DNA from 3 places in the Macrococcus sp. CoH-51_TC_04 genome. Region 2 is predicted to be linked to each of the others. Evidence: predicted binding sites of a transcription regulator. Region 2 holds the regulator's gene; each other region holds the start of a gene.
What was found. Region 2 encodes CtsR, which represses protease genes until heat stress. Its sites were predicted from a motif close to ATGGTCAATAAAGGTCAAACA; they were not measured.

Region 1 (11,242 bases), on a different contig from region 2:
CCTTATCTTCACCTGTAAAAGGTAAGAATTTAACATCTTTTAAGATTTCAATTCTGGGCGCAAGATTTTCATGACCTTTATGTTGTTCTCTATATGTATGTCCACTAATCAACGGACCTATAAGTGCCATTAATGTTAACAAAACTAACCCTATCAAACCTAAGACAGCGCCTTTGTTTGCTTTTAGCTGAAGCCATGCATCCTGCCAAAATGTTCTTGATTCTCTTTCAATTTTTTCATCGTTAATTTCATTTTTATCAGCAAGTATAAATGAGCCAGGATGTATTTGTAATGATTGGTTTAAATCGCCATGATTAATATATTTTTCATTATATTCTTGAGTCATTAATCTTTTCCTCCTTGAACTCGAATTCGCGGGTCAATTATTCCATATAGAATATCAACAATGAATAACACTGTAATGAATAAAAAGCTAAACAAAATAGTTAATGCCATAATTACAGGATAATCATTTTGTTGTATAGACCTAACGAACTGATCTCCAATTCCGGGAATTGCAAAAATTGTTTCAATGGTTAATGCACCTGTTAATATACCTACAGTCATTGGTCCGATCAAAGTAATAATTGGAATTAATGCATTTCTCAATGCATGACCAAATAATACTTTGATTGTTGAATTTCCTTTTGCTTTAGCTAAAGTTATATAATCAGAACTTAACACTTCAATCATTTCTGAACGAATATAACGTGCAATCGTTGCAATTACTCCTGCAGAAAGTGCTAAAGAAGGCAATACTGCATATTTTAGACCATCAAATTCTGCAACAGGAAAAATTGGATTTCTTACAGCAAAAAAGTACTGAAGTAAAACTGCTAGTACAAATGAAGGTACAGATATAGCTACTACTGAAAAGAGAGTTGCTAAATAATCAATCCAAGTATTTTGTTTAACTGCTGCAATAATACCTAGTATGATACCTATTGTTACACCAATTAACATAGCATAAGCACCTATTTCCGCTGATGGTCCCAATCTCGGTATTATTAAATCTAATACTTCTTTCCCATCATATTGGAAACTATTTCCAAAATCACCTGTTGCAACATTTTTAATGTAGTTACCATACTGTACTGGTAATGGGTCATTTAACCCGTATTTTTCTTTTACAATTTGCTTTTGTTCAGCAGATAATTTCTCATCGTTAAAAGGTGACCCTGGCATTAACTTCATAAGAAAGAAAGTTGCTGTAGCGACAATAAATAACGTAATTACCATGTAGAATAATCTTTTTAAAGCATACTTAAACATGAAAAAGCCTCCCATTCCTCCATAAAATACTTCTTTCAAACAGTTACAACATATTTTTAATTGTTTTTCTATATTTGTAGTACAATTATTATTTAAATTTTAAAAGTAACTAAATTTTCAGAAGATTAATTATATTATAAAACTTATGTATACAAAATATCAATATCTATTTTAAGATTTTTAATAATTATCTGGCTTTAAACAACATAATATAATGAGATAAACAAATGTTCATCGCGTTATCTCATATTTAAGTATATTTTTTTATAATAATATATAGTTATAATTATTTAGATATATTTATTTTTTTAATATAATAGATTTAATATAGAGGAGGACAATATATGGAAAAGTTTATTTATATAATTTTGACTGAATTATTTTTTATTTTATTATTAACTTTTATATTTCATTTTTCATTTATTAATGCTTTATTCATCATAGGTATGACAGGCTTGTGTGCTGGTTTACTTCTCTTGATTTATTCCGGTGGTGCCTTTAGTATTATCGGCTTTTCATTTCGAAGATTCCATTATATAATGGCCCCTAAAAGTGTGAAATCTACTATGGACGAGAGTAGTGATTCACATAAATCACTTACAATCAGAAGTGAAAAATATCCAATTACATCACCATTAATTATTGTATCTACGTTGTTACTAACGTTAAGCATTCTATTATTAATATTATAAAAGCGTATGCAGCAATTGCTGCATACGCTTTTATTAATATTTCTTCAACACTAGTACTGCATTATGTCCACCGAATCCAAGGCTGTTTGTCATGGCGTATTCGATATCCTTTGTCACTGCTTTCTCCGGAACATAATTTAGATCAAGTTCCGCATCAGGTGTATCTTGATGTATCGTCGGAGGAATCTGCCCTGTCTGTAATGCGAGGGCTGTAATAATCGTCTCAACAGCGCCTGTTGCGCCGAGTAGATGCCCTGTCATCGATTTAGTTGATGACACAAGTAGATCTTTCGCTGATTCACCGAATGTTGCTTTGATGGCCATCGTCTCATATAAATCGCCGATGGGTGTACTCGTACCATGGGCGTTCAAGTATCCCACATCACTCGGTGTTATTCCAGCGTCTTTCAGTGCCATGTTCATCGTACGTGTGCCACCTTCACCGTTTGGCGCGGGTGCTGTAATATGATGGGCATCACCGTTATTCCCGTAGCCCACGACTTCCGCATAAATATGTGCTCCACGTGCTAATGCGTGCTCGAGTTCTTCCAGGACAACGACACCTGCGCCTTCACCCATAATGAAACCATCGCGTCCTTCCTGGAATGGTCTGCATGCTGTATGTGGATCATCGTTCGTACTTAATGCTTTATTCGCACTGAATCCTGCTAAGCTCATACGTGTAATCGGTGCTTCAGCACCTCCTGAAAACATTACATCTGCGTCGCCATACTGTATAATACGCATGGCATCACCGATAGAGTTTGTTCCTGTGGCACATGCTGTCACTGTACAGCCATTCGGCCCTTTAGCACCGAGTGCAATTGATACTTGCCCTGCTGCCATGTCAGGTATCAGCATCGGTACGAAGAATGGACTTACACGTCTAGGTCCCTTTTCTGTCATCGCAGTATGTGCAAGCTCAAATGTCTCCATCCCACCAATTCCAGAACCAATCCAGACACCAACACGATCGCTGTTGTCATCATCAATCTGCAGCTTAGAATCTTTAAGCGCTTCATTTGCTGCGACAACCGCATATTGTGTAAAGCGATCCATTCTACGGGCTTCTTTCTTATCTATATAGTCTTCAACATTGAAGTCTTTCAGTTCTCCAGCCACTTTCACATTCATATCACTCGTATCAATACGCGTAATCGTATCGATACCATTGACACCGTTTAATGCATTGTTAAATGTTGTCTGTACATCGTTACCGATAGGTGTCAAAGCACCCATACCTGTTATTACAACTCTTCTCATCTTTTTTCCTCCTGTCCCCATATCAATGCGATTGCGCCGAATGTCAGTCCACCACCAAATCCGGTTAATATGAGTTGATCTCCATTTTTTATTTTACCGTTTTGACATTCATATGCAATAGATAATGGAATACTTGCCGCTGAAGTATTACCATACTTGTCGAGCGTTGTACTCACTTGTGAAGCGGAGAGTCCGAGGCGTTCTCTCGCTGATTCAATGATTCTCGTGTTCGCCTGATGTGGAATCAGCATATCAATATCCTGTGCATGAAGTCCTGCCTTATCCATAACAAGTTGTGACTGTTCTTCAAGAATACGCACCGCAAACTTAAATACTTCACGCCCATTCATCTTTAGGTACCCGGATGCTTTATCATCATAGAGATGAAATGCACCGCTACCGTCACTTCCCCAGCTATAAGCCTGAATACCATAATTATCACTGACCTGACTGACAATCACTGCACCTGCACCATCACCAAAGAGCACTGCAGTATTACGGTCCTCCATATTGGTAATTTTCGAAAGTTTATCTGCACCTACAACAAGAATATTACGGTAATTTCCTGATAAGATGAACTGCTGTGCCGTTATAAGGGAATAGATAAATCCCGTACATGCTGCAAGCTGATCCATTGCCGGCACTTTGCTCAATTTTAAACGATGCTGCAGCTGACAAGCCACCGATGGAAAGTGATGGTCTCCTGTTGATGTTGCAACAAGAATCAGATCAATGTCTTCCGGTTTAATCGCTGCATCTTCAATCGCCTGCAGCGCAGCATAATATGCCATATCACCGACATCCATGTCTTGATCTGCAAACCTTCTTTCCTTGATGCCTGTACGCGATACAATCCATTCATCTGTTGTTTCGAGATAGTTTTCAAAATAATGATTATCTATAATCGTTTCAGGTACATATGTTCCAATCCCTATAATCCCTGCATTCATTACAGCACCTACTTATATCAAGTTTTAGTATCTGGTACTAATTTATCATATAATAAAAAACACTTCAATATAAAGAAGTGCTTTTTAGCTTGCTTTAATCAGATACGCACTCTCCTGATATGTCGGGGGTAGTTTCTTATTCGGAAGAATGCCTGTCACTTTAAATCTCTGTATATCCGATTTGAGTTTCTTAACATACACTTCATCTACAGATTTCGATATCTCAAGATCAGTGATGTTGTTATTCATTCCGTATTTTTTGGTTCCACCTTTAAGTCTCCGTTCATAGTAATCATCAGCAATATCTGAATATAATTTCGATATATTCTGCGTCGTACTACCGATAACAAAGTCCCCTAAGTAACTTTGATCAGAAATATACCCGATGGCCTTCTTATTACGTGCTTTAACAATCTCCATTACATCTCGATTTGTCCCGTCTGCTGCTGGATAGATCACATCTGCACGCTCCTTATCAATCAACCTTATTGTACATGCTTGTGCATCCCCATTATATCCCCATGTCTTTATATACTTTGTTTTAATTTTAACAGATTTTTCTTCATAATGGGCGCCATCTATAAATCCATCTATCTCTGGCTGTCCTTTAAATGCCCCGACAATTCCAAGCACCTTCGTTTTAGACTCATGTGCCGCAAGCATTCCTCCGAAAAATCCCATCGCATATCCTTCTATATTTAATGAAGATACATTTTTGGCACGACTCTCCCCATTCAAAAAGACAAAATGCATCTTCGGATACTTCACTGCAGCCTGATTAAACACTGCTTCAAATTCAGAGCCTTGCCCGTATATAATATTGACATCGCGCTCAGCAAATTGACGAATCGTATCCATTACCGCCTTATCGGTCTTTAGATTCTCCTGAACAAAAAAGTTGGCGTTGTGTGTCTGGATAATATTTAATATACCCTTATATCCTTCTGTGCCCCATGTCTGGTCATGAACTGATTCTTTGGATAAATATGCGATACTTTTAATCTCCTGATGTTTCGGAATAATAGAATAAATACATAGGACAATAAGTACGCAGACCGTTGCTAAGGAGATAACTTTATAATTCATAATATTTCCTTTCTAAAATAAGGTATACTTTTTTATGCTACTCTTTTATAATAAACTATATAGAATAAAGTTGGGGGAGAAATATTATGAATTATATTTTCACATTTGTGTGGGCTTTCATTCTTGTTCAAATGATTAATTTCGTTTTAATGAGTCTCGGTGGCGGACAGGATCTTAACTTACCATTTGCATCAATCATGGGCGTCATCTTTGGTATTCTTGCAATTATTATTGCACATATTATTCCGAATGAACCGATACCCCACCACGAAGAGCATTAATATTGACATAAGAAAGTACCAGATGATTCATCATCTGGTACTTTCTTTATATCGCGTTATCTGAATACGACTTCACCATCAACTCTATCTACAGTAATTTCCGTACCTTCAGCGTAATCTTCTTTTATCAGTAATTTAGCAAGTGGCGTCTCAATTTCCTTCTGAACGAAACGTTTCAGTGGTCGTGCACCAAACTGTGGTTCATACGCTGTATCAGCAATCCATGTTTTCACTGCGTCTGTTAAATGGACGCGTACACCGTTACTAATTAATCTCATGTTCAGCTGGTTAACGATTTTATCGACGATAAATGTCATATCGTTTCTGGATAATGGTTTAAACATAATGATATCATCCATACGGTTCAGTATCTCAGGCTTAAAGTACTGATGAAGTGCAGCTGTAACATTGTTTCTGGCATCTTCCGTTATTTCACCATTGTCGATGCCATCTAACAGATATTGAGATCCAATGTTACTTGTCATAATGACGATCGTATTCTTAAAGTCAACATTGCGTCCACGTGAATCTGTTAATCGACCTTCATCAAGTAATTGAAGCAGCACGTTAAATACATCACTATGTGCCTTTTCAATCTCATCGAGTAACAGAACTGTATATGGATTTCTGCGCACTGCTTCAGTCAGCTGACCACCTTCCTCATGACCTACATAACCAGGAGGTGCACCGATTAATCTGCTCACAGAGTGTTTCTCCATATATTCACTCATATCGATTCTTACCATATGTTTCTCTGAATCAAACAATGTGCTTGCTAATGCTTTCGCAAGTTCAGTCTTACCGACACCGGTTGGTCCTAAGAATAAGAAACTACCAATCGGACGGTTCAGATCTTTTATCCCTGCGCGCGCGCGAATGACCGCATCAGATACTAAGTCAACTGCTTCATCTTGCCCAACGACGCGCTCATGCAGAATATCTGAAAGACGTAATAATTTATCTTTCTCTGATTCTACGAGCTTATTCACCGGTATACCTGTCCATTGTGACACAATATAACCAATTTCTTCTTCTGTCACTACTTCACGAATCAGACGGTCCGTATCTTTCGTTTCCTCGTGCAGCTGTGCTTCTAGTTCAGCAAGTTCTTTCTCTACTGCCGGAATCTTCGCATATTGCAGTTCTGATGCTTTTTCCAGGTTATAGTTGCTCTGTGCTTCTTCCAGCTGCTTACGAAAATCATCCAGTTCTGCCCGTTTAGTCTGAACAACGCTGATCTGTTCTTTTTCTTTCTCAACTTTCGCAGTTAACATCTGCTGACGTTCTTTCTCATCTGCAAGCTCTCTTTGCAGTTCATGCAGTCTTGCTTCTGATTTCGCATCACTTTCATGCTTCAATGCATTCTCTTCAATTTCTAACTGTAACACGCGGCGATTTACCGCATCAAGTTCTGTCGGGTTAGAGCCCATTTCCGTACGTATTGTTGCACAAGCCTGATCGACTAGATCAATCGCCTTATCAGGCAGAAAGCGATCTGTAATGTAACGATCTGATAATTCAGCAGCGGCAACGAGTGCATTATCCTGTATACGTACACCGTGATGTACTTCATAACGTTCCTTTAAACCACGTAGTATTGAAATCGTATCTTCTAAATCCGGCTCTTTTACATTTACTTTCTGGAAACGACGCTCAAGCGCCGAATCTTTCTCGATATACTCACGATACTCATTTAATGTTGTGGCACCGATACAATGCAGTTCACCACGCGCAAGCATCGGTTTTAACATGTTCCCTGCATCCATTGCGCCATCTGTTTTACCAGCCCCAACAAGCATGTGAATCTCATCAATAAACAATAGAATCTTACCGTCAGATTCCTTAACTTCTTTAAGTACGGCTTTTAAACGTTCCTCAAACTCACCACGGAACTTCGCACCTGCAACAAGTGCTGATAAATCAAGCTCAAAGATTGTCTTGTCTAATAGACTGTCTGGAACGTCACGCTTCACGATACGCTGTGCAAGACCTTCAACAATCGCTGTCTTACCGACACCCGGTTCACCGATTAATATCGGATTGTTCTTTGTTTTACGGCTTAATATACGAATCGTATTGCGAATCTCATCATCACGACCAATCACCGGATCCATCTTACCGTTACGCACCTCTTCAACGAGATCGCGTCCATATTTCTTCAATACTTCATACTGAACTTCTGGATTTTGTGTTGTCACATGATTTCCCCCTCTTATATTCATTATGATTTCTTTAATAACATCATTCTTATTCCCTACAAAGTTACGTGTAATTTCATGAACTTCTGTGGCAGCTAGGATAATATGTTCAGCTGACACATACTGATCCTCCATTTCTGTCATCAGTGCCTGAGCCCGACTCATCAACTCGCTCAGATTACTAGCAATATACTGGCCATACTGCACATCCCCTTCTACTCGAGGTTTCTTGTCCAGCGCTTCTTGTAATAAAGCTTTATATCCAGAGATGTCCAGATGCGCACGCTCGAACACTGTAACGAGCATACTATCAGCTGTTTCAGCAAAATGTAATAGCACATGCTCACTTTCAATGGCCTGCAATTTATCTTCTCTTGCCTTGTGCTGTGCTTGCTCTAACGCACTCTGCACATTAAATGTCATCTGTTCTATATTCATGTCATTCACCCCTGTTTGACCTTCTTTGACTATAACACTATTATAAAATGTTTTATAATAGAATACAAATATTACGGTTCGTATATAGAAGTTGAAATTTGTTATGTTATAATAAATACAAATTTGAAAAAGATCCGTAAGAAGGTGAATACAATGGTTCAATCTGCATTTCACGAAGCAACAAGTATCGTCAACTACATTATGGAAGAGGGAAAGATAGAAACATTCGATGCAAATCAATATATCTTTCAGGCAGAAGATCCTATTGATTCAATCTATATCATTAAATCAGGGAATGTTGTGATTCATCGTGTACTTGAAGATGGCAAGGAATTCAATTTAAAACTGCTGGGCAGACGTAACCTGTTCGGTGTGAACACCCTGTTCTGCGGCAATAAGAAACATGCACTCTTTGCTAAAGCGAAAACAAAGACTACTGTCTATAAAATGGATTTAGCCACATTTGAGACTGCGATTCTTAACGATGAAGTACTAAACTATGAATGGCTGCTATTTATTCAAAATGAAAATGAAAAACAAGAGTATAAGTTGCGTGACCTTTATACTCTTGGGAAAAAAGGTGCCATCTACTCTACTTTGATTCGTCTGACAAATACGTATGGCGTTGAAACAGACGTAGGCATTAAACTTAATATTGATCTGACAAACAATGAACTGGCAAACTTCGGTGGCACAACACGAGAAGGCGTTAATCGCATCATCAGCGAACTTAAACAGAATGGTATCATCGAAACAAATAACAAGAAAATTACAATTAAAGATTTAGACTATCTAAAGAATGAAATTAACTGCGAAAATTGTCCACTTAATATATGTCGCATCGAATAAGAAGAAAGGAACGAGGCTGAAAATAAATTTTCAGCCTCGTTCCTTTCTCTTTATTATTAGCTTACACCTAAAGCAATCTTAGCATAACGGCTCATCATATCTTTATTCCATACTGGATTCCATACAACGTTCACTTCTGTCTCTTTAATCTCAGGTAATTCACCTAATGCAGTTTTCACCTGATCAATAATTTGCGGGCCCATCGGACAGCCCATAGATGTCAATGTCATTTCAACTGTGCACAGACCATCATCATCCATATCTACATTGTAAACTAATCCTAAGTTAATGATATCAATACCTAGCTCAGGGTCAATAACATTTTCGAGCGCTCCCATTATACTGTCTTTCATAGCTTCTTCCATTTGTATCACCTCAAAGTTTATTATACACTTACTATATCAGAAATTAATATACATATAAACGAAATACATTTAAAGGAGTTATTTTATGGAACAGCATTTAATTTGTCTCGATCTAGATGGAACATTACTTAATAGCAAGCAGGAGATTACACCGTTAACGAAGAAGGTCATCCGTCTGCTGCAGGCACAGGGCCATAAATTTATTATTTCGACCGGACGTCCATACCGTGCCAGTCAAATTTATTATAATCAGCTGGACCTGGATACACCGATTGTTAATTTCAATGGCGCATTCGTTCATCACCCAGGTGATACGAATTTTGAGACATTTCATGAAACTTTAGATTTTGAGGTATCAAGAGATATCTTCTCTAAGATTCCTAATCTTAATATTAAGAATATCGTCGCCGAAATTAAAGACAATGTTTTCTTACATTATCATGATGAATATTTATTCGAAGGTTTCAGCATGGGGAACCCTGTCATCAAGATCGGGAATCTACTGGAAAACATTACAGAGCCTCCGACAACCATCCTTATCCAGGCTGAAGAATCCGAGATTCCTAATATCTATAAGCACTTTGATGAAATCTATGCTGACAGATTAGAGCATCGTCGCTGGGGCGCTCCATTTCCGGTCATCGAAATCGTTAAGAAAGGTATCAATAAAGCAGTCGGCGTGAAGCTTTGTCACGAATATTTAAATATTAAACAAGAACATGTTATAGCATTCGGTGATGAGGATAATGACAATGAAATGATTAAATATGCCGGAACAGGCGTAGCAATGGGCAATGCAATCGATGAGCTCAAATCTATCGCAGACGAAATTACTGACACAAATAATGAAGATGGGATAGCGAAGTTTCTTATTCAATACTTTAAGCTGGAGGTATAATCATGAAAATCATTATCGTCGGTGCAGTTGCAGGTGGCGCGACAGTTGCATCTCAAATCAGAAGACTTGATGCAGATGCTGATATCACAATCTACGAAAAAGATCGTGATATGAGCTATGCAAACTGTGGTTTACCATATTACATCGGAGAAACGGTGGCCTCTCGTGATAACATCGTTATGGCAACACCGGATACATTTAATGATAATCGTAATATTCAAGTCCACACGTATCATGAAGTGACACGTTTATATCCGGATGATAAGAAAATAGAAATTTACAATCATCAAACTAAAGAAACATTCACCGATACATACGATTACTTGATTCTGTCACCAGGCGCAAGCCAAATTGTTCCGGATTTATATAAGCATGATCATGTGTTCCAAGTGCGTAACTTAGAAGATACGGATAAGATCGATCAGTATATTGAACGTACCCATGCACAGCGTGCACTCGTAGTTGGCGGTGGTTATATCAGTCTCGAGATGGCAGAAAACTTAAAGCATCGTGGACTGGATGTAACGCTTGTACATCGCAGCAGTCACTTCCTAAAACAGATGAGTCGAGATATTACAGACACGGTTCCTCAAGTACTTGAAGATAATGGTATTCATCTAAAACTAGAAGATGAGGTTGCGCGTATTAATGAGCACACTGTTACATTCAAGTCAGGTGATACCGATACATTTGATATCATCATCACAGCACTCGGTCTGCAACCGAATACGAAATTTATCGGTGATGCACTAGAACTCAATGACAAAGGATATATCAAGGTCAATCGTTATTTTGAAACGAGCAATCCATCTATATATGCACTGGGTGATGCAATAGAAACATTCTATCGCCATATAGATAAGACAGCAACAATCGCACTTGCCTGGGGTACGCATCGCGCTGCCTCTATCATTGCTCATAACTTATTCCATAAAGATAGAGAAGCATTT
Region 2 (11,242 bases):
TATAATAATTTCAGACCGAACCTAGCGACCACATCACCTTGCTTATCGTTAAGTGACTTAATAGCCCCTGCGATAATACCGATAGATGAGAAGTTAGCAAAAGATACTAAGAATACAGAAACGATTCCGACCGCATGTTCTGATAATTCGCCAGTCTTTCCTTTAACGATGGCCTGAATATCTAGCATTGCAACAAATTCATTCGAAACGAGTTTAGTCGCCATAATAGATCCTGCGCGAACCGCATCGTCCCAAGCGATTCCTGTTAAGAATGCAAGAGGTGCAAACAAATACCCAAGTATAGTCTGGAAGTTCATTTCGCCTGGTGTAAACGCCTCGACGATTCCATTAAGCATTGCAATTAAGGCGATATAACCGATTAACATTGCTGCAACGATAATAGCAACTTTAAATCCATCAAGAATATATTCGCCAAGCATCTCGAAGAATGATTGTTTCTTTTCATCTTCAGTCATAATCACCGCATCTTCTTCTTCAGCAGATACTCTATAAGGATTGATGATTGAAGCGATAATAAATCCACCAAATAAATTAAGTACGATGGCTGTAACAACAAATCGTGGTTCAATCATCTGAAAGTAAGCTCCGACAATTGATAACGAAACGGTAGACATTGCCGACGCTGTTAAAGTATACAGCCTATGCTTCGGTATAAACGGTAGTTGCTTCTTTAATGAAATGAATACTTCAGATTGCCCAAGAATTGCTGCGGCTACTGCATTGAAAGATTCAAGTTTGCCCATCCCGTTTACTTTAGAAATAACTAATCCTAAATATTTGATGATAAAAGGTAAGATTTTTAAATATTGAAGGATACCTATTAATGCTGAAATAAAAGTGATTGGTAACAATACATCAAAGAAAAATGAATTAGCTACGCCATCATTTTTAACACCTGGGAATACAAAATATACACCTTCTGCTGCATACTTAAGTAAATAACCAAATCCAGTTGCTAGTTGTGTAACGAGCCAAATCCCAGCTGTTGTTTTTAGCAAGACGAAAGCAAGTATGAATTGAATTACAAGCATGATACCAATATATTGCCATCTTACGCCTTTTTTATCCGAACTCATGATCCATGCGAGAGACAAGAAGATAATAAGTCCGATAATACCTATTATAAAGTTCATAATATCGCTCCTTTTAATATTAATTTTAACTATACATATCATACTATATAATTTATGAAAGCGCTAAACAAATTTTAATTTCATTTTGAACAGATGTTCAAATATGAAAGATAAACATATTGTTTGCACTAAATGACAAATCAAAATATAATAAAGTCAAAGAAGGTCAAAGGTGGGTGATGTCATGCACAATATGTCGGATATAATTGAACAATATTTAAAGCAACTGCTTGAAGAAGCGACAGATGACGTCGTGGAAATTAAGCGTGCCCATATTGCAGAGAAGTTTGATTGTGTACCTTCACAGTTAAATTATGTCATTAAAACAAGGTTTACAAATGAACATGGTTATCAAATCGAAAGTAAACGTGGTGGCGGTGGCTATATCCGTATTACAAAGATTGAATCAAACGATAAGTCAGCTTTTTTAAATCATCTTAAAGAGCTTACAAGTAAGCAGATTTCCCAGCAAAACGCTGAGCGCATTATTGCGGGTCTATATGATAACGAATTGATTACATTAAGAGAGAAGAAGTTGATCATGTCAACGATTCACAGAGATACTTTAAGGATGGAAGTACCGTACCGTGATTATATTAGAGCGAATATATTACAAAATGTACTTGCAATCATCCAATACAACTAGGAGGTACAGTATGGCTTATGAAGAAGAATTTTCGATGAATCAGCTATTGAAACATTTACTTAATAGCGGAGAATTTCAAACACATCCTGATAAATGTCCTAACTGTGGTCTTTCACTAAGAGAGGCGTTGCATATCGGCAAGTTTGGTTGTAGTGAATGTTACGACGCATTTAGTCAATATGTCCCTCAAGTAATAGAGAGAGTTCAAGCAGGTAATCTGGAACATGTCGGACAGCAACCTTTTAAGTCTCAAGAAAAGATTGCACTTAAAAAGCGTATTGAAGCACTGGAAGAACAACTACAGCAATTAATAGAAGTACAAAACTTTGAAGAAGCTGTAAATGTAAGAGACGAAATAAAAGTATTAAAGGAAGGTGGTGATACTCATGTTGAGTAAACACCTTCAAAGTGAACTTAGCGACTGGATGCAAAGTGGTAAAGATGAACCGGTCATCTTGAGTTCTAGAATCAGATTGGCGCGTAACTTAGAAGGTTTTGTGCATCCGATGATGTTTAGTGAGGGAGATGCAGAACGTGTTATTGAAGCGGTGGGGAGTGTGCTTCATGATTATGAAGAAATAAAGATGAGCAAAATATCTGAACGAGAGCGCTTAATGCTTGTCGCAAAGCATTTGATGAGTAAAGAATTATTGGATAATAACGGTGGTGCCGTCTATATTAACGATGATGAATCAGAGAGCATTATGGTAAATGAGGAAGATCATATCAGAATACAAGTGCTCGGTAAAGATTTATCTCTTCAGAAGTTATATATGCGTGCTCAAGATATTGATAAGCGGTTAGATGAAAAGTTAACAATGGCCTTTGACGAGCATTATGGATATTTAACGACATGTCCTACTAATATAGGAACAGGTCTACGTGCTAGTGTAATGCTCCATTTACCAGGACTTTCTATTATGAATCGTATGAATCGAATCGCTCAAGCTATCAATCGTTTTGGTTTTACGATTCGTGGTATATATGGAGAAGGGACACAAGCATTAGGTCATATATACCAAGTATCTAATCAGTTGACACTCGGTAAAGATGAAGAAAGTATTATTGAAGATCTTCAGCAAGTTGTCGAACAGATTATTGAGGAAGAACTCAATATGCGCAAACGAATGAATAATTACGATCATATTGAAACTATTGATAGAATTTATCGTAGTTTAGGTATTTTGAAATACAGCCGTAAGATTTCAGTAGAAGAAGCAAGCCTTCGTCTAAGTGAAGTAAAGCTTGGAATTGATATGGATATCATCAATATTCCGTTTAGGTTTAACGAACTTATGGTAGCAATTCAAGCACCGTTTTTAGATACCGTATATGATACACAAGGCACAATAGAAGAAAAAAGAGCAGAGATGCTACGAACGCATCTATAAGGAGGAATTATATTGTTTGGTAGATTAACAGAACGTGCTCAAAGAGTACTTGCACATGCACAAGAAGAAGCGATTCGTTTAAATCACAACAACATTGGAACAGAACATTTATTGTTGGGTCTTGTAAAAGAGCCTGATGGTATCGCTGCAAAAGTCTTAGCGGCTTACAATATCACAGAAGATAAAGTTGTATCTGAAGTAGAACAACTTATCGGTCATGGTACAGACATGGGTGGCACAATACAATATACACCACGCGCTAAGAAGGTCATCGAATTATCACTTGATGAAGCACGTAAATTAAATCATAACTTTGTAGGGACAGAGCATATTCTACTTGGTTTAATCCGTGAAAATGAAGGAGTTGCAGCACGCGTACTAGCGAATCTTGACTTAAACATTACAAAAGCAAGATCTCAAGTGGTGAAGTTACTTGGTAGTCCTGAGATGACAGGCAAAGATACGAATGCTTCAAAATCACAAAATACACCGACACTTGATGAACTTGCGCGCGATCTAACAGTCATTGCAAAAGATGGCACACTAGATCCAGTGATTGGGCGTAGTGCTGAAATTACGCGTGTTATTGAAGTGTTGAGTCGTCGTACAAAAAATAATCCTGTGCTTATTGGGGAACCGGGTGTAGGTAAAACGGCGATTGTAGAAGGATTAGCACAAGCAATTATCAATAATGAAGTGCCAGAAACATTAAAAGGAAAACGTGTAATGAGTTTAGATATGGGTACTGTTGTTGCTGGTACTAAATATCGAGGCGAATTCGAAGAGCGTCTTAAGAAAGTGATGGAAGAAATTCATCAGGCAGGTAATATTATCTTATTCATCGATGAATTACACACTTTAATTGGAGCTGGAGGTGCAGAAGGAGCAATCGATGCTTCTAACATATTAAAGCCTGCACTTGCACGTGGTGAGTTACAATGTATTGGTGCGACAACATTGGAAGAGTACCGTAAATATATAGAGAAAGATGCAGCACTTGAACGTCGATTCCAACCTGTTCAAGTGGATCAGCCGAATGTAGAAGATGCAATAGAAATATTAAAAGGGTTGCGTGACCGTTATGAAGCACATCACAGAATTAAGATTTCTGATGAAGCACTTGTAGCTGCAGTTAAGATGAGTGATCGTTATATATCAGATCGCTTCTTACCAGATAAAGCGATAGACTTAATCGATGAAGCAGGTTCTAAAGTACGCTTACGCAATTATACAACACCGCCAAGCTTAAAAGAGCTTGAAGCGGAATTAGAAAAAGTGAAGAATGAAAAAGACGCTGCAGTACATTCTCAAGAGTTCGAACAGGCAGCAAGTTTACGTGATAAACAGACACAGCTTGAGAAAAAGTTAGAAGAAACTAAAAAAGAATGGCAAAAAACACAAGGTTCAAACAATACTTCAGTAACTGCAGATGACATTGCCAATGTTGTAGCGCAATGGACAGGTATTCCGATTGCTAAAATTGCAGAAACTGAATCACAAAAGCTATTGAACCTGGAAGAAATCTTGCATAATCGTGTCATTGGTCAAGCTGATGCCGTATCATCTATTTCTAAAGCTGTGCGTCGTGCACGTGCTGGTCTTAAAGATCCCAAACGTCCGATTGGGAGCTTTATCTTCTTAGGACCTACTGGTGTAGGTAAAACAGAACTTGCGAAAGCACTAGCTGAGGCAATGTTTGGTGAAGAGGATGCGATGATTCGCGTAGATATGAGTGAGTTTATGGAGAAACATAGCGTCTCACGTATGGTAGGTTCTCCTCCAGGATATGTAGGTCATGATGATGGCGGTCAATTAACAGAAAAGGTACGTCGTAAACCTTATTCAGTTATCTTATTTGACGAAATAGAAAAAGCACATCCAGATGTCTTTAACATTCTGTTACAAGTACTCGATGATGGGCGTCTTACAGATTCGAAAGGTCGTACGGTAGATTTCAGAAATACGGTTATTATTATGACGAGTAACGTCGGAGCTCAAGAAATTAAAGATAATAAATTTGTTGGGTTCGGGGGGCAGACTGCAGCTCAGGATTATGAAACAATCCGTAAAACGATGATGGATGAGCTTAAGAAACAATTCCGCCCTGAGTTTTTAAACAGAATTGATGATATCATCGTATTCCATAAATTGGAGAAAGATCAATTGAAAGAAATTGTGACATTAATGGTCGAAGGGCTTGCAAACAGACTGAAAGAGCAAGATATCCATATTTCATTGACAGATGCAGCGAAAGAGAAAATCGCAGATGAAGGCTATGATCCTGAGTACGGAGCAAGACCACTTGCTAGAGCAATTCAAAAACATATTGAAGATCAGTTATCTGAAGAACTATTAAAGGGTGAAGAATTAACTGGACATCACATTACTATAGATTATGTGGATGATGCATTTAAAATTGATAAAGCAAAAGCATAATTGATGAGTAGGGACATAAGTTTCAGATTAATAATCTTTAATTAATAGCGGTACAGAAATTACTATAATCAAACCCGAATAGTGCTGGAAATAAAGAATATTTTCTTAGCATCATTCGGGTTTTACTTATGGTAGAACACTTCTGTACCGACTTTTTCGTTATAATTGTTTAATTAGTTAAAAAGCTTTAAAATAAATAGATACATAATGAGGAGGAATCGCTTTGGTAAAGGTGAAAAGCACATTTGAATGTATGGCCTGTGGTTATCAGTCACCGAAATGGATGGGAAAGTGTCCGAATTGTGGTGCATGGAATCAAATGGAAGAAGTTATTGAGCATAAACAGAAGGGCCCTAAAAATGCGATTTCTGAATCACAAAGTGGTAATAAAGTTGAAAAACTAAAAGATATAACGAAAGAAAGTGTTCCTCGTGATCATACGCAGATGAAAGAACTGGATCGTGTACTTGGAGGAGGAATCGTTCCGGGTTCATTGATACTTATCGGCGGAGACCCGGGGATTGGTAAGTCCACATTACTACTACAAGTTTGTGCAATGCTTTCACAAAACCATCCCGTACTCTATATTTCTGGAGAGGAATCGGTAAGACAAACGAAATTACGTGCCGATCGTCTATTAGAGGATGCAGGTGAGCTTGATGTATATGCAGAAACCAACCTTCAGATTATCCACGAAACGGTAAGGAAAACAAAACCGAAATTTTTGGTTATCGATTCAATTCAAACAATATTTCATCCAGAGGTTACAAGTGCACCTGGTTCTGTATCGCAAGTCAGAGAATGTACACAAGAGTTAATGCGTATCGCAAAGCAGATGAACATTGCAACATTTATCGTAGGGCACGTGACAAAAGAAGGACAGATCGCAGGTCCAAGGTTACTAGAACATATGGTTGATACAGTTCTTTACTTTGAAGGAGATACTCATCATAGCTACAGAATATTACGCGCAGTGAAGAATCGTTTTGGTTCGACAAATGAAATGGGTATATTTGAAATGAAGAATACAGGCCTTAAAGAAGTCCTGAATCCTTCAGAAATGTTCCTTGAAGAACGTACAAAAAATGTAGCAGGTTCAACTATCGTTGCAACGATGGAAGGCACGCGTCCATTACTAGTTGAAGTTCAGTCACTTGTAACGCCGACATCTTTTCATAATCCAAGAAGAATGGCATCAGGTGTCGACCATAATCGACTGAACCTATTGATGGCTGTACTAGAGAAAAAACAAGGATATTTATTACAGCAACAGGATGCATATGTGAAAGTTGCGGGTGGTGTAAAACTTGATGAACCTGCTGTTGATTTAAGTGTTATCGTAAGCATCGCTTCAAGCTATAATGATAAACCGACACGAGGCGATGACTGTTTTATCGGAGAAGTCGGTCTGACTGGTGAAGTGAGACGTGTTGCACGTATTGAACAACGTGTACAAGAAGCTGAAAAACTCGGTTTTAAACGTGTCATCATCCCCAAAAATAATATTGGTGGCTGGGATTTCCCCGGAAATATTGAAGTGATTGGTGTAACAAATATTAACGAAGCATTAAAAATGGCATTTTAAGGAGGTGTATAGATGTTAAGAAAGCTTGTTTTATTAATATTTTTCGTTGTAGGTGCTTCAGCAGGTATCTTCTTGATACCTGAGCTTGTTGGACTGTTTGATTTTAAAGTTCCTGATATATTATCTAATCCATATATCGATGGGGCCGTAGGTATCGCTGTCTTTTTTCTTTTATTTTACTGGCTTGTCGATCGTGTTGTGGCTTTAATTATAAGAGGTGAGAAACTCCTCCTTAAGATCAATTTTATTGATTTGATTATCGCAACTTTCGGTATGATTATTGGTCTGATGATTGCTTCAATGATCAGTTTAATCTTTAACTTTATGGGGTTTCCTTTTCTTAAGAATACGGTACCGATTATTTTAGCAGTTGTATTAGGATATTTAGGTTTTCAAGTGGGTATTCAAAAACGTGGTGAGATATTAAGTTTCTTGCCTGAACGTTTTCAGCCTAATAAGAGAAAATCATTCGATTTCCCAAAACTATTAGATACTTCTGCAATTATCGATGGGCGTATTTTATCAATCGTAAAGTGCGGTTTTTTAGATGGTACGATTGTAGTGCCACAAGGTGTGCTGGATGAATTACAATTAATAGCTGATTCGACAGATGGAATAAAGAGAGATAAGGGGCAACGTGGGTTAGATATATTAAGTGAACTGCAAGAGACAGGACATCCTTTGAATATTATTCCAGGGAATAAAAACATTAAAGAAGTGGACCAGTTGCTTGTTACGATGGCGAAAGACATGAAGGCGAGTGTGATCACTACAGATTTCAATTTGAATAAAGTCTGCCAAGTGCAAGGTATCCAAGTGCTGAATGTAAATGATCTGTCAGAAGCAATTAAACCTGTTGTCGCTCAAGGAGATAAGATGTTATTAAATGTCACTAAATCAGGAAAAGAAGAAGATCAAGGTGTAGGCTACATGGAAGATGGTACGATGGTTGTTGTAGAACATGGTAAGAAGTATATCAACAAACAAATTCAAGTGGAAGTGCAATCCATATTGCAGACATCTTCAGGTCGAATTATTTTTACGAAGAAAGTGAATGACTAATATGTATGATGTAATTATTCCCGCAGCCGGTATGGGCAAAAGAATGCAGGCTGATAAAAATAAAATTCTATTACAACTACACAGTAAATCGATTCTTGAGCATACACTTGAAACGTTTCAGAGTGATGATAATTGCCGTGCCATTCATTTAGCAGCACAAAAAGATGAATTGGAAATGCTTAAAGCAATGTCTAAAGCTTATAACAAAATAGAAGTAGTGACTGTAGGCGGTAGTGAAAGACAATATAGCATCTATAATGTGCTCAAAGCAATTCAGCCGTGCGATTATGTGTTTATACATGATGCGGCAAGACCTTTTGTTACACCAGAAACATTGTATAAGTTATATACAAAAGTACAACAATATAAAAGTGTTGTTGCCGCTGTTAAAGTGAAAGATACGGTTAAGCGTGTGATTGATTTCCAGGTAGAAGAAACGTTAAATAGAGAAGAACTTTGGCAGATTCAAACACCACAAGCATTCAGCTATCATTTATTACTTGAAGCATATAATAAAGCAGATGAAGATGACTTTTTAGGTACTGACGATGCGTCGCTTGTTGAACGGCTGTACCCAGTTAACATCGTTGAAAGTGATTATGATAATATTAAGATTACAACGCCGGAAGATATGTTCTTTGCGGAAGCAATACTGAAGAAAAGAGGGATTTGATGAGAATTGGATATGGATATGATGTACACCAATTAGTCGAAGGTCGACCTTTAATCATCGGCGGCATCAAACTGGAACACGATAAAGGATTACTTGGACATAGTGATGCCGACGTATTACTCCATGCGATTACAGATGCAATTTTAGGTGCTGTCTCTCTTGGTGACATCGGCAAATTTTTTCCGGATGATGATCCGAAGTACAAAGGTGCGGATTCTAAGATTTTATTAAAAGAGGCGTACCAGCATGTTCTTAAGTTAGGATATGAAATAGGCAATTTAGATGCGACAGTTATTGCAGAAAAACCGAAATTCCGTCCGCATATCGATGCTATGCGAGAGTCGATTGCGAATGTCTTAAATACAGACATTTTCAACGTGAACGTCAAAGCGACAACGAACGAGAAGATGGGTTATTTAGGACGACAAGAAGGTATACAGGCACAAGCTGTGGTATTATTATTAAAAACAAACTAATTAATGGAGTGAACAAGATGAGTAAAGTAAGAGTAAGATATGCACCAAGTCCAACGGGGTTCTTACATATTGGAAATGCGCGTACGGCATTATTTAACTATTTATTTGCCAGACATAACGGTGGAGATTTTATTATCCGAATTGAAGATACAGATACTGCGCGTAACGTAGAAGGTGGAGAAGCGAGCCAGTTAAAGTTCTTACAATGGTTAGGAATGGACTGGGATGAATCAATTGATAAAGATGGAGGATTTGGTCCTTATCGTCAATCTGAGCGTGCTGATATTTATAATCCAATTATCGAGAAATTATTAGCTGAAGACAAAGCTTATCGCTGCTATATGACTGCCGAAGAATTAGAAGCAGAACGCGAGGCACAACTTGCGCGTGGAGAAATGCCAAGATATGGTGGTAAGCATGCGCATTTAACGAAAGAAGAAGAAGCAGCACTGATCGCTGAAGGTAGACAACCTGCAATTCGTATCCGTGTGCCGAAAGATAAGGTATACACGTTTAATGATATGGTTAAAGGAGAAGTTTCATTTGATTCTAACGGTATCGGTGACTGGGTTATTGTTAAGAAGGATGGTATCCCAACGTATAACTTTGCAGTAGCAATCGATGATCACTTTATGGAGATTACTCATGTCATTCGCGGTGACGACCATATTTCAAACACACCAAAACAAATGATGGTCTATGAAGCGCTAGGATATGAAATCCCGACGTTTGGTCATATGACGTTAATCGTGAACGAAGACCGTAAGAAATTGTCTAAACGTGACGGTTCAATCATTCAGTTTATTGAACAATACCACGATCTTGGATACTTACCAGAAGCGTTATTTAATTTTATTGGACTGCTCGGCTGGTCTCCTGAAGGTGAAGAGGAAATCTTTACAAAAGAACAATTCATTGAAATGTTTGATGAGAAACGTCTAAGCAAATCACCAGCATTCTTTGATAAACAAAAACTAGCGTGGATCAACAACCAGTATATGAAAACGAAAGATTTAGATACTGTATTTGAAATGACGTTACCACATATGAAAAAAGCTGAACTTGTTTCTGAACAACCGACAGATGAAGAGCTTGCTTGGGCAAAAGCTTTAGTTGGATTATATCAGGAGCAGATGAGTTACGCCGGTGAAATTGTTGAACTAAGTGAGTTATTCTTCCGTGATGAAATTGAACTTGGAGAAGCAGAGTCTGAGGTCGTAAATGGAGAACAGGTCCCTGAACTTGCTCAAAGTTTAATTGGTCAGTTAGAAGCATTAGAAACATTTGATGCGCCAAGTATTAAAGGGGCAATTAAATCTGTACAGAAAGAAACAGGTATCAAAGGGAAAAATTTATTTATGCCGATTCGTGTTATGACAACAGGACAAATGCATGGCCCAGAGCTACCAAATACATTAGAATTACTTGGTAAAGAAAAAGTTATTGCACGTGTTCAAAAGTACGTGAAATAAAATCGTTGAAAAATTATCGCTATCCTTTATAATCAAGGTATGAGACTAAGTAAGTCTTCAATTTATCTTTTAGAGAGTATTCGGCTGGTGGAAGAATACGATAAATAGATGACTGAATGCACCTCATGTATGAAATTGAATATAATACGAGTGAATAGATGCTATCTATTAATAAGAGTGGAACCGTGCTGAAGCACCTCTGTAATAAGAGGTGCTTCTTTTTATTTAGAGGGGAGGATGCCGTTGTTTAAACGTATTAAAGATGATATTGCAATGGTCTTTGAACAGGATCCGGCAGCGAGAAGTAGTATTGAGGTATTTTTGACATATTCGGGATTACACGCAGT
Region 3 (11,242 bases), on a different contig from region 2:
CAGGTGAAACGACAGATTACTCGGTATCAGACCATATAGAAGCGATTCATAAACATGTTGCCTCTCCATTTATTCAGTTTGTCATTGCCAATGAACTTGTACTTCAAAATAAGATTAACGAGAATTATGAAAAGCGTAATTCAAAATTTGTAACGTGTGACTCTGAGAATATTAAACGTTTGGGAATCACGCTTATCACAGATGATAATCTCGTTGAAATCAACGAGGAAGGTGCGGTACGTCATAATAATGAAGTGCTCGCTGATATGATTTATGAATTAGCATTAAGTGAAATCAGTACAATTGAATTCACTCAGAAAGAGGGAGAATAAATTGTCATTTGCTTCAGAGATGAAGAATGAATTGACGCGGATAGAGACAGATCTCTGCTGTAGTAAAGCAGAACTTGCCGCGCTCATTCGGATGAACGGAAATTTAAATATACAGAATATGCAGTGGGTGATTAATGTACAATCAGAAAACGCAGCCATTGCACGACGTGTATATAGTTTGACAAAGAAAATATTCGGTGTTGATATTGAATTACTCGTACGTAAGAAAATGAAATTAAAGAAAAATAATGTCTATATTTGCCGCATCAAGATGAAGACAAAAGAAATTCTTGATGAACTAAGCATATTGCAAGATGGCCAGTTTGTGCAGCATATCGATCAATCACTGATCAAAGAGGAATGTTGTAAACGCAGCTATTTAAGAGGGGCATTTTTAGCAGGAGGATCTGTAAATAACCCAGAGACATCTTCGTATCATCTTGAAATATTCTCGTTATATGAAAGTCATTCTGAAGGATTAACAGAAATGATGAATGGTTATGGACTGAATGCGAAGACTTTGGAACGTAAGAAAGGATATATTTCGTACTTAAAAGAAGCGGAAAAAATCTCAGACTTTCTGAGTATTATAGGTGGATATCAGGCATTACTTAAGTTTGAAGATGTGAGGATTGTCAGAGATATGCGAAATTCCGTGAATCGTCTTGTCAATTGTGAAACGGCCAACTTAAATAAGACGATTGGTGCTGCGATGCGCCAAGTAGAGAATATTCGATTGATTGATGAAGAAGTTGGTATCGATGAACTTCCAGAACGATTAAGAGAGATTGCGAGACTGCGTGTGCAACATCAGGATATCTCCTTGAAAGAACTTGGCGAGATGGTTTCTACCGGTGTGATATCGAAGTCGGGAGTGAATCATCGATTAAGAAAGATAGATGAGATTGCTGAGAAATTAAGAAATGGGGAACATATTGAATTGAAGAAATAAAATATTAGTTATTTTCCATTTTAACTACAAAAAAATAGCGTGTACTAAGAGCTTTTACTTAGTACACGCTATTTTTATATCTTTATTCTGCTGGATGCATAACTTCGTCGATCAAGCCATAAGCTTTCGCTTCATCAGCTGTTAAGAAATTATCACGATCTGTGTCTTTTTCAATCTTTTCGATAGGTTGACCTGTACGTTCAGCTAAGATGCGATTTAATTTTTCGCGAGTTTTTAAAATGTGTCGTGCAGCAATTTCAATTTCGGTTGCTTGCCCTTGTGCGCCACCTAATGGCTGATGAATCATAACTTCAGCATTCGGTAGAGCGAATCTTTTTCCTTTTGTACCCGCTGCGAGTAGGAATGATCCCATCGATGCTGCCATACCGATACAGATTGTCTGTACATCAGGTTTGATGTGCTGCATTGTATCATAGATAGCCATACCAGCAGTCACGCTACCACCTGGTGAGTTGATGTATAGGTAGATATCTTTCTCAGCATCTTGTGCTTGTAGGAATAATAATTGAGATACGATAGAGTTTGCCACGTTGTCATCGATAGCCGATCCTAACATAATGATACGGTCCTTTAACAGACGTGAATAAATATCATATGCGCGTTCTCCGCGATTTGTTGATTCAATTACTGTAGGTATTAAGTTCATTAGTAAATCCTCCTTAAGATTCGTTTAAAGTTCGTTAAATTTAATATACACTATAAAGTCAAAGATAGTCAAAAAAAGCGCTCATATCATTCATATTTTTAACGTTACTGCTAATATTATAGTATTATTTAGGTCGAAATCACATTAAAAGGAGTGTATTTATGAAAGAACTTACTTTATTAGTAGGAAATCAATGTGGACTTTGTAATGATGCAAAGATTCAAATTGCCCTAGCACAAGAAGATATTGATTTCACTGTGAACGAAATCAATATTACGAGCGATCCAGCATTAGAAGTGCAATATTTCATGTCGATTCCAGTACTATTACATAATGATGTTGTGATACAGGAAGGCCAGATTGATTTTGTGACCATTCTGGAATATTTAAGCGATAACTGAAGAAAGCGTATTCATTATTTTTTTAGGAGCTTTTACTTGCTTACTATAGATGGACTTGCTATTATGTATGTGTAACGCAAGTTACTTTTTGACCCGAGCGGGACAAATTTTGTCCATAACTAATTGAGGAGGGATGTATTTGAATGCTTTATTTGAGGTTCAAAAGAAGCTTGTCCCTGATTTAGTTGACAAGATGTACCGAAGATTTCAAATACTCTCTGCAATTGAGCTGCAACAGCCGATTGGCAGACGGGCACTTAGTGAAACGGTTCACCTCAGTGAACGCATCCTTAGAACTGAGACGGATATATTAAAAACACAGGGTTTGATTATCATTACGTCTAAAGGAATGTCAGTAACTGAAAGTGGCGAAGATGTGCTTTACAAGATGAAAGCTTCTATGGATAGTTTGACTAGGCTAGAACATATTGCACATGCAATTGAAAGTCGTTTTGCTATTCAAAAGGTGATCGTTGTAAGTGGTGATGCAGACATCGATGATGAAGTGAAGCTTAGGATGGGTCAGGCGACAAGCGAGTATCTAGAAAGCTGTTTTGAAGATGGGACTAGAGTAACTGTAACTGGAGGATCCACAATGGCGCACATTGCGCGTTCAATGCGTCCTACAGATAAATCTATCAATTTTATTCCTGCGCGTGGCGGATTAGGTGAAGAAGTTTCTTTTCAAGCTAATGCGATAACGCATTTGATGGCTGAACAGACGGGTGGGACGTTCGAAGTTCTTTATGTCCCGGACCAAGTAAGTGAAGCAGGTTATAATGCACTTCTTGAAGAACAGTCTGTTAGACGTGTATTACATCATATTCAACAGGCAGATATTGTACTGCATGGCATTGGTTCAGCTCAGAAGATGGCGGAACGAAGACACTCGTCACCACAAGTTATGAAGAAACTGATGGATGGCAATGCTGTTGCCGAAGCTTTCGGTTATTATTTTGATGAGGATGGCAACATCGTTTATCGTGTAAGAACAATTGGTATACATCTTGATGATCTTACTGAAGATAAAAGAATCATCGCTGTAGCAGGAGGAAATAGTAAGAAAGAAGCGATAGCTTCCTATCTGAAGATAGCTCCGAAGCATACAGTATTGATTACAGATTCAGTTGTAGGTAACTGGCTGATGAATCAGTAGTTTCAAAGGAAATCTTAATATCAGAAGTGTAATATTTTTATTTTTCTGTGTATTTTGATTATAATAAGGATGTATGATGAAGTTGGTAGTAAAGGGTATACCCCTTAAAAATAGACATTTAAAGGAGGCCATACATTATGGCAGTAAAAGTAGCAATTAACGGGTTTGGTAGAATCGGACGTTTAGCATTCAGAAGATTACAAGAGGTAGAAGGTATTGAAGTAGTAGCGGTTAACGATTTAACAGACGATAAAATGTTAGCGCATTTATTAAAATATGATACAACACAAGGGCGTTTCAAAGAAGAAGTTGAAGTTATTGAAGGTGGATTCCGTGTCAACGGTCGCGAAGTTAAATCATTCGAAAATCCTAACCCTGCTGAATTACCATGGGGCGAACTTGGAATCGACGTAGTTTTAGAATGTACTGGTTTCTTCACAGATAAAGAAAAAGCTCAAGCGCATATCGAAGCAGGCGCTAAAAAAGTATTAATTTCAGCGCCAGCAAAAGGTGACTTAAAAACTGTAGTATATAACGTTAACCATGACGTATTAGATGGTTCAGAAGAGATCGTTTCAGGAGCTTCATGTACTACAAACTGTTTAGCACCAATGGCTAAAGTATTAAACGACGAATTCGGAATTATCGAAGGTTTAATGATGACAGTTCACGCATTCACTGGTGATCAAAACACATTAGATGCACCACACGCAAAAGGTGACTTCCGTCGTGCACGTGCAGCAGCGAACAACATCGTACCTAACTCAACAGGTGCTGCAAAAGCAATCGGTTTAGTTATCCCTGAATTAAAAGGTAAATTAGACGGATCAGCGCAACGTGTTCCAGTTCCAACAGGTTCAGTAACTGAGTTAACTACAATCTTAGAAAAAGAAGTTTCAGTTGAAGAAGTAAATGCTGCAATGAAAGCTGCTTCTAACGAATCATTCGGTTACACTGAAGACGAAATCGTATCATCAGACATCATCGGTATTACTTACGGTTCATTATTCGATGCAACACAAACACGTGTAATGACTGTTGGTGAACACCAAATGGTTAAGACAGTTGCTTGGTACGATAACGAAATGAGCTACACTGCACAGTTAGTTCGTACATTAGAATTCTTAGCTGAACAAGCACAAGCTAAATAATAGTTTATTCACGCGTAAGCGGGGGAAGATTTCGCTTCTCCTGCTTTTTTTAATAAGTTATTTGGTATAATTATATTGTAAGAATATATTATTAGGAGGCCATAACATGGTTAAAAAGGTTGTTTCAGATTTAGAGTTAAAAGATAAAAAAGTACTCGTGCGTGCTGATTTCAATGTACCGATGAAAGATGGGAACATTACGAACGATAATCGTATCGTTGAAGCATTACCTACTATTAAATATATTATCGAGCAAGGCGGGAAAGTGATATTATTCTCTCACCTTGGTAAAGTGAAAACCGAAGAAGATAAGGCGAATTTATCACTTCAACCTGTAGCAAATCGTTTATCCGAATTACTCGAAAAAGATGTTCAGTTTGTAGCTGAAACACGTGGAGAAAAGTTAGAATCAGCAATTAATGCATTACAATCAGGTGAAGTATTATTATTCGAAAACACACGTTTCGAAGATGTTGATGGTAAGAAAGAAAGTAAGAACGATGCGCAACTTGGGAAGTATTGGGCATCACTTGGAGATGTATTTGTGAATGATGCGTTCGGTACTGCCCACCGTGAGCATGCATCGAACGTTGGTGTTGCGACACATATAGATACTGCTGCAGGATTCTTGATGGAAAAAGAAATTAAGTTTATCGGTGATGTCGTTGAAAAACCAGAACGTCCTTTCGTTGCCATTTTAGGTGGTGCGAAAGTATCAGATAAAATCGGTGTTATCGAGAACTTATTAGAAGTAGCTGATAAAGTATTGATCGGTGGCGGCATGGCGTACACTTTCTTAAAAGCGCAAGATAAAGAAATTGGTCATTCATTATTAGAGGAAGATAAAATTGACTTAGCGAAAGATTTAATGGAACGTGGTAAAGATAAACTTGTTTTACCTGTTGATGCGAAAGTGACAAAAGAGTTCTCAAATGATGGAGAAATCGAAGTAGTAGCAATCGATCACATTCCAGCTGATTTACAAGCTTTAGATATCGGTCCTAAAACAGTTGAATTATTTGGCAAAGAACTTGAAGGCGCTAAAACTGTCGTATGGAACGGACCGATGGGTGTATTCGAAATGAGTAATTTTGCGAAAGGTACCGTAGGAGTATGTAAAGCAATTGCTGAACTGAAAGACGCGACTACAATTATCGGCGGTGGAGATTCAGCAGCAGCAGCAATGGACCTTGGATTCGCAGATAAGTTCACGCATATCTCAACAGGCGGCGGCGCTTCGTTAGAGTACTTAGAAGGTAAAGAACTGCCAGGTATTAAATCAATTTCTGACAAATAAAAAGGAGTTTTTATAAATGAGAAAACCAATTATCGCAGGAAACTGGAAAATGAACAAAACGGTAAAAGAAGCGAAAGCATTTGTTTCAAGCTTACCAGAGTTACCGGCAGAAGGTGTTGATGCAGTAATCTGTGCACCACATATTCAATTAGATGCAATTATTTCTGCTGATGTTAAAAACTTACAGGTTGGTGCTCAAAATTGTTATTTTGAAGATAGCGGTGCATTCACTGGCGAAACATCTCCAGCAGCATTAAAGGATCTAGGTGTACAGTATGTAGTTTTAGGACATTCTGAACGTCGTGAATATTTTAGTGAAACAGACGAAGATATTAATAAGAAAGCATTGGCTGTATTTAAACATGGGATGACACCAATCATTTGTTGTGGTGAAACAGACGAAGAACGTGAATCAGGTCAGTTTGAAGCTAAAGTAGGTGCTCAAGTAAGCAACGCGCTTAAAGGTTTTGACGCTGAACAAGTGAAACAGCTTGTTATTGCCTATGAACCTATCTGGGCAATCGGAACAGGTAAATCTGCAACAAGTGAAGATGCTGAAGCAAGCTGTAAGTTCGTGCGTTCAGTTGTGGAAAAAGACTTCGGTAAAGATGCAGCTGCAGCTGTGCGTATCCAATACGGCGGATCTGTTAAACCAGGTAATATTAAGGAATATATGGCAAACGAAAACATCGATGGTGCATTAGTAGGTGGCGCATCGTTAGAAGTGGATTCTTTTGTTCAATTGTTAGAAGGTGCTAAGTAATGAAAAGCCCGACAGCTTTAATCATTTTAGATGGTTTTGCAAACCGTAAAGAAACATTTGGGAATGCAGTCGCTCAAGCACATAAACCAAATTTTGACCGTTACTACAATCAATATCCACATAGCGAACTGAAAGCATGTGGATTGGATGTAGGATTGCCTGAAGGACAGATGGGGAATTCTGAAGTGGGCCATTTAAACATTGGAGCAGGCCGTGTTGTCTATCAGTCTTTGACACGTATCAATAAATCGATTGAAGATGGTGACTTCTTTAAGAATCAGGTGCTGCTAGACGCAATGCAGCATGTGAAAGAGAATCATACAGTGCTGCACTTAATGGGATTACTCTCTGATGGTGGCGTGCATAGTCACTATGAACATTTATTTGCGTTACTTAAACTTGCGAAAGAGCAAGGGGTGGACAAGGTTTATGTGCATGCGTTTTTAGATGGTCGCGATGTCGGTCAGCAGACAGCGCTTAAGTATATCGAGGCAACTGAAAAGCAGTTTGAAGAGATTGGTATCGGTCAATTTGCTTCTGTTTCTGGTCGTTACTATGCGATGGATAGAGACAAACGCTGGGATCGTGAGCAATTAGCATATGATGCTATGACATACGGAAAAGGTGTAGAATATAGTTCAGCCGCTGCAGGTGTAGAAGCAAGTTATGCAGAAGGTGTAAATGATGAGTTCGTTGTTCCGTTTGTGGTTAAAGACCACGAAAAAGGAGAAGAGAACACGGGTGTAAACGACGGAGATGCGATGATTTTCTTCAACTTCAGACCTGACCGTGCAGCACAGCTTTCAGAAGTATATACGAATGAAGAATTTGACGGCTTCAAGATGGATAAGCGTCTAATCGGGATTAAGTTCGTAACATTTACTAAGTACAACGATCAAGTGAAAGCAGATGTTGTGTTTGAAAAGGTAGATTTAGTGAACACAATCGGTGAAGTCGCAGCAAGTAACAACTTGACACAACTGCGTATCGCTGAAACAGAAAAGTATCCGCACGTCACTTACTTTATGAGTGGTGGACGTAATGATGAGTTTCCAGGCGAACGTCGTGTGTTGATAAATTCACCGAAAGTTGCAACCTACGACTTACAGCCTGAAATGAGTGCATATGAAGTACGCGATGCATTGCTTGCTGAACTTGATAAAGGCGATTTAGATTTAATTATTTTAAACTTTGCTAATCCTGATATGGTTGGACATTCTGGCATGCTGGAACCAACGATTAAAGCGATTGAAGCGGTGGATGAATGTCTAGGTGCAGTAGTAGACAAGATCTTGGAAATGCAAGGGACAGCGATTATTACAGCTGATCACGGTAATTCGGATGAAGTGGTAAAGCTTGATGGTAGTCCGATGACAGCACATACAACAAATCCAGTACCTGTGATTGTGACGCGTGAAGGTATTACGTTGCGTGACGGCGGCCGTCTAGCTGATCTAGCACCGACATTAGTCGATTTATTGGGTGTTGAACAACCTGAAGATATGACTGGTGAGTCGTTGATTCAAAAAGGTTAATGTGATACAGAAAATGAAATACAAATAATTGATTATTTCAATTAAATCAATAATAATAAATAAGAACACAAATTGAGAGGAGTTTTTATAAATGCCAATTATTACAGATGTTTATGCACGCGAAGTATTAGATTCAAGAGGTAACCCTACAATTGAGGTAGAAGTATTTACTGAAAGTGGCGCACTAGGGCGTGCATTAGTACCATCAGGAGCTTCAACAGGTGAACACGAAGCAGTAGAACTACGTGATGGTGATAAAGACCGTTATATGGGTAAAGGTGTTTTAAAAGCTGTAGAAAACGTAAATGAAATTATCGCACCTGAGATTATTGAAGGTGACTTCTCGGTACTTGATCAAGTATCAATCGACAAAATGATGATTGCTTTAGATGGTACAGATAACAAAGGTAAATTAGGTGCCAATGCAATTTTAGGTGTGTCTATCGCTGTAGCTCGTGCTGCTGCTGACTACTTAGGTATGCCTTTATACAAATATCTAGGTGGATTTAACGGTACTGAATTACCAGTTCCGATGATGAACATCGTTAACGGTGGTTCTCACTCAGATGCACCGATCGCATTCCAGGAGTTCATGGTATTACCAGTAGGAGCACCAAACTTCAAAGAAGCATTACGCTGGGGCGCTGAAATTTTCCACAACTTAGCGAAAATCTTAAAAGGCCGTAATTTATCTACTGCTGTAGGTGATGAAGGTGGATTCGCACCGACATTTGAAGGTACTGAAGATGCTGTTGAAACAATTTTAGAAGCGATTAAAGCTGCAGGACTTGAGCCAGGTAAAGATGTATTCTTAGGATTTGACTGTGCTGCTTCTGAGTTCTTCGAAAACGGTGTATATGACTACGCTAAATTTGAAGGTGAAAACGGTAAAAAACGTACTTCTGCTGAACAAGTAGATTATTTAGAAGAATTAGTAAACAAATATCCAATCATCACAATTGAAGATGGTATGGATGAAAATGACTGGGAAGGCTGGAAAGCATTAACAGATCGTTTAGGCAATAAGGTACAACTTGTTGGTGATGATTTATTCGTTACGAACACTAAGATTTTAGAACGTGGTATTAACGAAGGCGTTGGTAACTCAATCTTAATTAAAGTGAACCAAATCGGTACTTTAACTGAAACATTCGAAGCAATCGAAATGGCTCAAAAAGCTGGGTACACTGCAGTTGTTTCACACCGTTCTGGTGAAACTGAAGATACTACAATTGCGGATATCGCAGTTGCAACAAACGCTGGACAAATTAAAACAGGTTCATTATCACGTACTGACCGTATTGCGAAATACAATCAATTGTTACGTATTGAAGATGAATTATTTGAAACTGCAAAATTTAAAGGTTTAAATGCATTCTACAACTTAAATAAGTAATTATATTTATAAAGGAGAGGCGTGACGACGTCTCTTCCTTTTTTTATGAATATATGGTAAAATGTTAAAAGTTATCATATAGGAGGACCACTCATGAATACGCTATTAACCGTTTTATTAATTATAGATTGTTTCGTATTAATCACAGTTGTACTTTTACAAGAAGGTAAGAGCAGTGGTTTATCAGGTGCAATCAGCGGCGGTGCTGAGACACTTTTCGGTAAACAAAAACAACGTGGTGTAGAATTAATATTAAATAGAATCACAATTGTTGCATCGGTATTATTGTTCTTAATTACTATTGCTATTGGTTACTTTAATATTTAAAACAGGTCCGGACAATCGCGTTCGGGCTTTTTTATTTTAAATCTGTTCCTAAAAAACTTACAATAGTAGATGAGGTTATTAAAAGGAGAATGTATTATGAAAATAAGATTACCAGAACCGTTCTTTTTTGAAGAGGGAAAAAGAGCAGTTCTATTATTACATGGGTTTACAGGGAATTCATCAGATGTGAGACAACTTGGAAGATTCCTGCAGAAAAAAGGTTATACAAGTTATGCACCGCACTATGAAGGTCACGGGGTACCCCCGGAAGAACTGCTTGCATCTAGTCCCCACGTATGGTGGAGCCAAGTCCTAGAAGCTTATGATTTCTTAGTTGAAAAAGGGTATAATGAAATTGCAGTAGCAGGACTATCGCTTGGTGGTGTCTTCGCTTTGAAGCTGGCGCAATATCGTGATGTGTTAAGTGTAGCTACAATGTGCAGTCCGATGTATATTAAGACAACTGGCAATATGTATGAAGGTGTCCTGGCATATGCGCGTGAATTTAAGAAGCGTGAAGGTAAACCTGAAACTCAGATTAATCAGGAAATGGAAAATTTCCATCCGACAGATATGCTTGTAGATTTACAAATGACGATTCAAGATGTCCGAGATACAGTAGATAATGTATACGCACCACTGTTTGTAGCTCAAGGTAGACTAGATACGATGATTAATCCAGATTCAGCGAACATCATCTATAATGAAGCAGAAAGCGATGACAAAGAAATGCATTGGTATGAACAAAGTGGTCACGTTATAACAATAGATAAAGAAAAAGAACAGTTATTTGAAGATTATCATCAGTTTTTAGAACAATTAGACTGGTCAAATTAAAGGAGGAATTATATGCATCTGTATGAACATGAAGTAATTGCATATTTAAAATCATTAAAGGGTAGTGCAGTTACGATAGAAGCAATAGAAGCGCATCTAAATCTTGAGAGTGCAGATGCATTTAAAGATTTAGTTAAAACGCTTGTACATTTAGAACAAACAGGAAAATTGAGTCGCACGAAAAACGATAAGTACTACATTGCATTTGATGGTAGTAAAGCACTCGTAAAAGGAACGCTGAGTCAGCATAAGAAAGGTTTTGCATTCGTAAGAGCAGAGGACGAAACAGTAGATGATGTATTTATTCCACCGAATAAGATTAATCGTGCTATGGATGGAGATACGGTACTCGTGAGCGTATCAAAGGCGCGAGATGGTCGTAATGAAGGTGAAGTAAAGGCAATTGAAAAGCGTGCAATTACTCAAGT

Region 1: clpB (ATP-dependent chaperone ClpB) is a predicted target of CtsR. The motif match lies at 8,193-8,213, and genes of this name have one in related genera.
Region 3: clpP (ATP-dependent Clp endopeptidase proteolytic subunit ClpP) is a predicted target of CtsR. The motif match lies at 2,006-2,026, and genes of this name have one in related genera.

The regions. Positions count from the first base shown of each region.
Region 1 is NZ_JBVGOY010000008.1:20,639-31,880, reverse strand. It holds gene opp3C (oligopeptide ABC transporter permease) at 1-346, opposite strand, end outside; gene opp3b (oligopeptide ABC transporter permease) at 346-1,272, opposite strand; gene ACZ2V4_RS08350 (DUF3899 domain-containing protein) at 1,617-1,964, shown strand; gene fabF (beta-ketoacyl-ACP synthase II) at 1,998-3,248, opposite strand; gene ACZ2V4_RS08340 (beta-ketoacyl-ACP synthase III) at 3,224-4,177, opposite strand; gene ACZ2V4_RS08335 (BMP family ABC transporter substrate-binding protein) at 4,262-5,263, opposite strand; gene ACZ2V4_RS08330 (DUF2929 family protein) at 5,350-5,544, shown strand; gene clpB (ATP-dependent chaperone ClpB) at 5,601-8,180, opposite strand; gene ACZ2V4_RS08320 (Crp/Fnr family transcriptional regulator) at 8,334-9,029, shown strand; gene ACZ2V4_RS08315 (metal-sulfur cluster assembly factor) at 9,086-9,394, opposite strand; gene ACZ2V4_RS08310 (Cof-type HAD-IIB family hydrolase) at 9,480-10,292, shown strand; gene ACZ2V4_RS08305 (CoA-disulfide reductase) at 10,292-11,242, shown strand, end outside.
Region 2 is NZ_JBVGOY010000015.1:16,091-27,332, reverse strand. It holds gene ACZ2V4_RS10940 (NupC/NupG family nucleoside CNT transporter) at 1-1,154, opposite strand, end outside; gene ACZ2V4_RS10935 (CtsR family transcriptional regulator) at 1,339-1,800, shown strand; gene ACZ2V4_RS10930 (UvrB/UvrC motif-containing protein) at 1,811-2,197, shown strand; gene ACZ2V4_RS10925 (protein arginine kinase) at 2,187-3,191, shown strand; gene ACZ2V4_RS10920 (ATP-dependent Clp protease ATP-binding subunit) at 3,201-5,627, shown strand; gene radA (DNA repair protein RadA) at 5,851-7,212, shown strand; gene ACZ2V4_RS10910 (PIN/TRAM domain-containing protein) at 7,225-8,274, shown strand; gene ispD (2-C-methyl-D-erythritol 4-phosphate cytidylyltransferase) at 8,267-8,947, shown strand; gene ispF (2-C-methyl-D-erythritol 2,4-cyclodiphosphate synthase) at 8,944-9,423, shown strand; gene gltX (glutamate--tRNA ligase) at 9,441-10,895, shown strand; gene cysE (serine O-acetyltransferase) at 11,133-11,242, shown strand, end outside.
Region 3 is NZ_JBVGOY010000004.1:111,386-122,627, forward strand. It holds gene ACZ2V4_RS05545 (gluconeogenesis factor YvcK family protein) at 1-332, shown strand, start outside; gene whiA (DNA-binding protein WhiA) at 334-1,284, shown strand; gene clpP (ATP-dependent Clp endopeptidase proteolytic subunit ClpP) at 1,367-1,951, opposite strand; gene ACZ2V4_RS05560 (glutaredoxin family protein) at 2,113-2,352, shown strand; gene ACZ2V4_RS05565 (sugar-binding transcriptional regulator) at 2,486-3,508, shown strand; gene gap (type I glyceraldehyde-3-phosphate dehydrogenase) at 3,646-4,659, shown strand; gene ACZ2V4_RS05575 (phosphoglycerate kinase) at 4,766-5,956, shown strand; gene tpiA (triose-phosphate isomerase) at 5,973-6,719, shown strand; gene gpmI (2,3-bisphosphoglycerate-independent phosphoglycerate mutase) at 6,719-8,254, shown strand; gene eno (phosphopyruvate hydratase) at 8,346-9,650, shown strand; gene secG (preprotein translocase subunit SecG) at 9,744-9,977, shown strand; gene ACZ2V4_RS05600 (alpha/beta hydrolase) at 10,074-10,814, shown strand; gene rnr (ribonuclease R) at 10,827-11,242, shown strand, end outside.